One region of the Streptomyces sp. NPDC003032 genome, then DNA from elsewhere that is predicted to be linked to it. Evidence: riboswitches for the same ligand, from Rfam matches in the RefSeq annotation. Region 1 holds a riboswitch; the other holds the start of a gene.
The links. A riboswitch is a leader RNA that binds a small molecule or an ion and turns the genes downstream of it on or off. The one in region 1 is predicted to bind S-adenosylmethionine.

Region 1 (3,398 bases):
TCCCGCAGGAAGTCCGCGTCGGCGCCGAGGCCGTGCACCCCGACGCGCGTACCGGACGTCCCGCCGAGCAGCCGCACGCAGCACTCCGTGAAGGCGTCCGCCCAGCGTCCGGTCAGGAATCCGAGCCGGTCCGCGCCGAGCATCCCGCGCAGCACCTGCTCCGCCACGTCGTCCGGCAGCATCCGGAAGTAGTCGACCGGCGCCCACGGGGTGTGCGAGAAGTGGCCGATCCGCAGGTCTTCGCGCAGCTCGCGGAGCATGCCCGGCACCAGCGTCAGGTGGTAGTCCTGCACGAGGACCGCCGCCCCCGGCGCCGCCTCCGCCGCCAGCGCCCGGGCGAACGCGCGGTTGTACGTCTCGTACGCCTCCCACTGCGCGCGGAACTCCGGGCCGAAGGCCGGTTCCAGGGGGGTCTGGTACAGCATGTGGTGGACGAACCAGAGGACCGAGTTGGCGATGCCGTTGTACGCCGCCGCGTGCACGCCCTCGCGGGAGCCCGCGTCGATGTCGAGCATCCGCACGCCCGGCTCGCCGACGCCGCGCCGCACCGCCTCCCGGTCGCCCTCGCCGAGCGCCGCGCACACCCACAGGGCGTCCGCCTCGTCGCCGATGGCACTCAGCCCGGAGACGAGGCCGCCGCCGCCGCGCTTGGCGGTCAGCTCCCCGTCCTCTCCGACGGTGTACGAGACGGGGCCGCGGTTGGACGCGACGAGTACCTGTGCTTGCGCTGCTGCTGTTCGGGGCTCGGGGACCATGTGGCAAAACGTAGCCCGTCCCGGGGCCGGGCAAACGTACGAGCGGAAGCGGTCACGCCACGCGCCGGTGCGCGTACTCCGCGATGCCGGCCATCGGCGGCCGCTCCTCCGTGTCCACGGCGTGGGTCCGCGGCACGAAACCGTGCTCGCCCCGCTCGAACTGCGTCAGCTCCGGGCGTACGAGATGTCCGCGCGCGAGCCGCAGCTGCGCCGTCCGGTAGATCGCCGCCGCCATCCGCCCGAGCGCCTGCCCGTCCTGGTGCCGGTGCTTGCGCACCCCGACGTCCACCTGCGCCAGCGCGTCCAGGCCGACCGTGTGCAGCGCGTCGACGAGGAGCCCCAGCTCCACGCCGTACCCGACGGGGAACGGCAGCCGTTCCAGGAGCGACCTGCGGGCCGCGTACTCGCCGCCCAGCGGCTGGACGAAACCGGCGAGCAGCGGCCAGTGCATGTTCAGCAGCGGCCGCGCCATCAGCTCGGTCACCCGGCCGCCCTGGCCCGCGGCCTCGCCGAGCGGACGGTCGTACATCGCCTTCACGAAGGCCACGTCCGGGTCGGTCAGGAGCGGGCCCACGATCCCCGTGACGAAGTCCGCGGAGAACTCCCGCAGATCCGCGTCGACGAACGCGACGATGTCCCCGCTCGTCACGAGCAGCGAACGCCACAGCACCTCGCCCTTGCCGGGCAGCGGCGCGATACGCGGCAGGATCTCGTCCCGGTGGACGACCTTGGCGCCCGCCTCCCCAGCGACCCGCGCCGTTCGGTCCGACGAGCCGGAGTCGATCACCACCAGCTCGTCGACCAGCGGAACCCTCTCGATCAGCTCGCGGCGGATCTCGGAGACGATCGCGCCGACCGTCTCCTGCTCGTCCAGCGCGGGCAGCACGACGCTCACCGACGCGCCGGACGCGCGCTTGGCGGCGGACAACCGGTCCAGCGGGCGGTCGGCGACGGACCACGAACGTCCGTTCAGCCAGCGCTCGACCTCTTCCAGCACGGTCAGGGTCCTCCCATATGTGATCCATCTCGCGGTGCGGACGACTATCTCAAGGGTCCAGGGCTTCGGTTACAGTCTTGAACAACGCCGGTGACCATCGCATGTCGGGGTCGCCGCCGCGTTCGAGATCGACAACCACGTCGAGATCGACAACTGAAACCCATAATCGAATACCGCTCATCCAGAGGGGCAGAGGGATACGGCCCGTTGAAGCCCCGGCAACCCTCCAGCCGGTCTCGCGCGAAAGCGCCGCGAGGCTCCCGGCTAGGGAAGGTGCCAATTCCGTCTCGCGGCGAGATGCGCCGCGGGGAAGATGAGGAGAAAGGGCCTCCCCTCCATGGCTGTGCAGACTGTCGCCACCGAAACCCCCGCCACGACCGTTGACCTCGGTCCCGCCTCGGGTCTCTCCTGCCGGGAATGCGGCACCAAGTTCCCGCTCGGCCCGATCTTCGCCTGCGCCGAGTGTTTCGGGCCCCTCGAAGTCGCGTACGACCTGCCCCTCGGTGACCCGGAAGCCCTCCGCAAGCGGATCGAGGCCGGTCCCGCCAACATCTGGCGCTACGCCCCGCTGCTGCCCGTCCCCGCCGACGTCGCCGACAAGCCGAATCTCAACCCCGGCTGGACCAAGCTCGTCAAGGCCGACAACCTCGCCCGGGAACTCGGCGTCGAGCAGGGCAAGTTGTTCGTCAAGGACGACTCCGGCAACCCCACGCACTCCTTCAAGGACCGCGTCGTCGCGCAGGCCCTGGAGGCGGCGAGGGCCTTCGGCTTCACCACGCTCTCCTGCTCCTCCACCGGCAACCTCGCGGGCGCCGTCGGCGCCGCCGCCGCCCGCGCCGGCTTCCGCTCCTGCGTGTTCATCCCGCACGACCTGGAGCAGGGCAAGGTCGTCATGGCCGCGGTCTACGGCGGTGAGCTAGTCGGCATCGAGGGCAACTACGACGACGTGAACCGCTTCTGCTCCGAGCTGATCGGCGACCCGCTGGGCGAGGGCTGGGGCTTCGTCAACGTCAACCTCCGGCCGTACTACGGCGAGGGTTCCAAGACCCTCGCGTACGAGATCTGCGAGCAGCTGGGGTGGGAGCTGCCCGACCAGCTGGTCATCCCGATCGCCTCCGGCTCGCAGCTCACGAAGATCGACAAGGGGCTCAAGGAGCTGATCGCGCTCGGCCTCGTGGCGGACAAGCCGTACAAGATCTTCGGTGCGCAGGCCGAGGGATGCTCTCCGGTGTCGGCCGCGTTCAAGGCGGGCCACGACGTCGTGCGCCCCCAGAAGCCGAACACCATCGCCAAGTCCCTCGCCATCGGCAACCCCGCCGACGGCCCGTACGTCCTGGACATCGCGCGCCGCACGGGCGGCGCCGTGGAGGACGTGAACGACGAGCAGGTCGTCGACGCGATCAAGCTCCTCGCGCGGACCGAGGGCATCTTCGCGGAGACCGCCGGGGGTGTGACCGTGGGCGTCACGAAGAAGCTGGTCGAGGCGGGGCTCATCGATCCCTCGCTGACCACGGTCGTGCTGAACACGGGGGACGGCCTGAAGACGCTGGACGCCGTCGCTGAGACGTCGCAGGCCACTGCCACGATCCGGCCCAGTGTCGAGGCGTTCCGCGCCGCGGGGCTTGCCGGTTAGCCGCCGTAGGGCC
Region 2 (3,398 bases), on a different contig from region 1:
GGGGCCGAGCGTCGACATCGTCGGCACGGGCGGCGACGGCGCCAAGACCGTCAACATCTCGACCATGTCCGCGATCGTCGTCGCGGGCGCGGGCGCGAAGGTCGTCAAGCACGGCAACCGCGCCGCCTCCAGCGCGTCCGGCGCCTCCGACGTACTGGAGAAGCTGGGCGTCAACCTGGACCTCACGCCCCAGCGGGTGGCCGAGGTGGCCGAGGAGGCCGGGATCACGTTCTGCTTCGCGGTGAAGTTCCACCCGGCGCTGCGCCATGTGGCGCCCGCCCGCAGGGAGCTGGGGATCCGTACGACCTTCAACTTCCTCGGTCCGCTCACCAACCCCGCCAAGGTGCGGGCCCAGGCCACCGGTGTGGCCGACGCCCGCGTGGCGCCGATCGTCGCCGGAGTGCTCGCCGAGCGCGGCTCGTCGGCCCTGGTCTTCCGGGGCGACGACGGGCTCGACGAGCTGACGACCACGGCCACCTCGCGGGTGTGGGTCGTGCGGGACGGGGCGGTGCGCGAGGAGTCCTTCGACCCCCGTGACGTCGGGATCGACCTCGTGCCCGTCGAGGCGTTGCGGGGCGCCGACGCCTCGTACAACGCGGAGGTCGCCCTGCGGCTGCTCGACGGCGAGAGCGGGCCGGTGCGGGAGGCGGTGCTGCTGAACGCGGCGGCGGCGCTGGTCGCCCTCGCGCCGACCGACGAGCCGCTGGTGGAGCAGATCCGCGCCGGCATGGCGAAGGCGGCTCGGGCCATCGACTCCGGGGCCGCGAAGAAGTCCCTGGAGCGGTGGGTGACGGCCAGCAGCCGCTGATCACCGGGCCTGAGGCCGGCACATGTGACGCGAGGCGCGGTCCGGATCCTGGACCGCGCCTTGCGTGTCGAAGATCTTGTGGCAAGATGCAGAACAGGTCATGAGTGACAGCGACTACGGCCCCGGCCCGCTGTCCGGCAACCCTCCGTCCGTGGCGGGGTGCCCCGGGTGAAGACCAGGTCGTACGCAGCAAGGCGTATGGCAAGCGCGGACCCCTGGACATCGGTGAATGTCACAGCCCTGGGGTCCTGGTCCTCAAGGGAGCAGTCTCGTGAGCAAGCGAATGCGATAGGGCCTGTCGGCCCCGTTCTGCACACCCTCCGCCCGGCGAAGAGCGCCGCGCGTCGAGGCAACACCCGTACGCCGGACAGCTTTCGCGCTGCCGCACGGGATCTTTCGCCGCTGTTCCGCCTTGTCCGCAGGGAGATACCGCCATGTCTGTTTCCGCCGTCGCCACCGACTCCTCCGTCTGTGCCCCGCTGGCCGTGCTCGGCCGGGACGTCACCGTGCCGCTGGTCACCGGCGGCGAGGTGACGTACGCCGCGCTCGACTACGCGGCGAGCGCGCCCGCGCTGCAGCGGGTGTGGGACGACGTGGCCGCGTACGCGCCGTACTACGGCAGCGTGCACCGCGGTGCCGGATACCTCTCGCAGCTCTCCACCGACCTGTTCGAGAACTCCCGTACGGCCGTCGCCGAGTTCCTCGACTGCCGCGGGGACGACCAGGTCGTCTTCACCCGGTCCACCACCGACTCGCTGAACCTTCTCGCCGCCGCCCTGCCCGCCAACTGCCAGGTCTTCGTCTTCGAGACCGAGCACCACGCCTCGCTCCTGCCGTGGCGGGACGCCCGAGTGACGTACCTCAACGCGCCGCGCACCCCCGACGAGGCCGTGCAGACGCTGGAGCGGGCGCTTGCCGACCGTGACCCCTACGGGCCCGCCCTGGTCTGCGTGACCGGCGCCTCCAACGTCACCGGGGAGCTGTGGCCGGTGCGGGAGCTGGCCGCCGCCGCGCACGCGCACGGCGCCCGGATCGTGCTCGACGCCGCGCAGCTCGCCCCTCACCACCCCGTGTCCGTGAGGGAGTTGGACGTCGACTGGGTCGCGTTCTCCGGGCACAAGCTGTACGCGCCCTTCGGCTCGGGCGTGCTCGCGGGCCGCTCCGACTGGCTGCGCGCCGCCGAGCCCTACCTCGCGGGCGGCGGAGCCTCGCGGAAGGTGGCGCGACGCCCCAAGGAAGCGGGCGGCGGCGTGGACGTGGAGTGGCACGACACCGCGGCCCGTCACGAGGCCGGGTCGCCGAACGTCATCGGCGTCTACTCCATCGCCTCCGCCTGCAAGGCCCTCACCGAGGCCGGCTTCGAGGAGCTCGTGGCCCGCGAGCGGCACCTGATCCGCACGGTGCGCGAGGGGCTCGCCGAGGTGCCCGCCGTGCGGGTGCTCTCGCTCTTCGGTGACGACGCGCCGCGCGTGGGCGTCATCTCCTTCGTCGTGGACGGCTGGAACAGCTCGCACTTCGCCGCCGCGCTCTCCGCCGAGTACGGGATCGGCGTACGGGACGGCCTGTTCTGCGCCCACCCGCTGGTGCGCACCCTCCTCGGCAGCGAGGCCGACGAGCCCGGCGAGTGCGGCGCCCCCGAGGCGGCGCCCGGCGAGAAGTCGCTGAACGCGATCCGTGTGAGCTTCGGCGCGGGCACCCCGGACGAGCACGTCGAGCGTTTCGTACGCGCCGTCAAGGAGCTGGTGGCGGACGGCGCGCGGTGGAACTACCGCACCGAGGACGGCCGCTGCGTGCCGGACACCAGCGCCGCCGCCTGACCCACGGGCAGCCGGCCTCCGGCCAGCCGTGTCCCGAGCCGGATCATCCGCAGGGCCCGCTCGGTCGCGTCGGTGAGGAACTCGCCGCCCCGGCCGAGCGCCTCGGTCAGCGACATCGGGGCGGGCAGGATCGCGCTGTAGGCGTCCACGCCCAGCGCGCGGACGGTGTGCGCGCCGTCCCCGATGGTGCCGGCGAGCACCAGGACCGGGCGGTGGGACCGCTTGGCGCGGCGGGCCACCTCGGCGGGGATCTTGCCGTGCGAGGTCTGGTGGTCCAGGGCGCCCTCGGCGGTGACGACCAGGTCGGCGCGGGCAAGGCGGGCGTCCAGGTCGAGTCGGCCGAGCAGCACGTCGAAGCGGGGCAGGAGCAGGGCGCCGAGCGCGGCGAGACCGGCGCCGAGGCCGCCCGACGCGCCGGTGCCGGGGCCGTCGAAGAGGTCCGCCTCGACGCGCAGGTCGCGCGTGAGGACGTACGCCCAGTGCTCCAGGGCCGCCGCCAGCTCCTCGGCCTGCCGGGGTGTGGCGCCCTTCTGGGGGCCGAAGACGCGGGCCACGCCGCGCTCGCCGCACAGGACGTTGAACGGGTTGCAGGCCACGTGGATCTCGGTCTCCGCGAGGCGGGGGTCGAGGCCGCTCGCGTCGATGCGGCTCAGCCGCGTCAACTCGCGCCCGCCGCGCGGCAGTTCCCAGCCGTCCGCGTCCAGGAGTCGGGCGCCGAGCGCCTGTAGGGCGCCCGCGCCGCCGTCGGAGGTGCCGGAGTCGCCGCAGCCGAC

Region 2: it holds a riboswitch for S-adenosylmethionine, as region 1 does, so the genes downstream of both, ACWDZ7_RS10420 (aminotransferase class V-fold PLP-dependent enzyme) here and thrC (threonine synthase) in region 1, are expected to answer to the same signal.

The regions. Positions count from the first base shown of each region.
Region 1 covers NZ_JBSFTT010000022.1:8,969-12,366, reverse strand. The annotation lists gene ACWDZ7_RS27355 (alpha,alpha-trehalose-phosphate synthase (UDP-forming)) at 1-755, opposite strand, end outside; gene ACWDZ7_RS27350 (glucosyl-3-phosphoglycerate synthase) at 808-1,752, opposite strand; SAM riboswitch class I at 1,927-2,072, shown strand; gene thrC (threonine synthase) at 2,090-3,385, shown strand.
Region 2 covers NZ_JBSFTT010000006.1:33,180-36,577, forward strand. The annotation lists gene trpD (anthranilate phosphoribosyltransferase) at 1-808, shown strand, start outside; SAM riboswitch class IV at 905-1,022, shown strand; gene ACWDZ7_RS10420 (aminotransferase class V-fold PLP-dependent enzyme) at 1,243-2,625, shown strand; gene ACWDZ7_RS10425 (glycerate kinase family protein) at 2,574-3,398, opposite strand, start outside.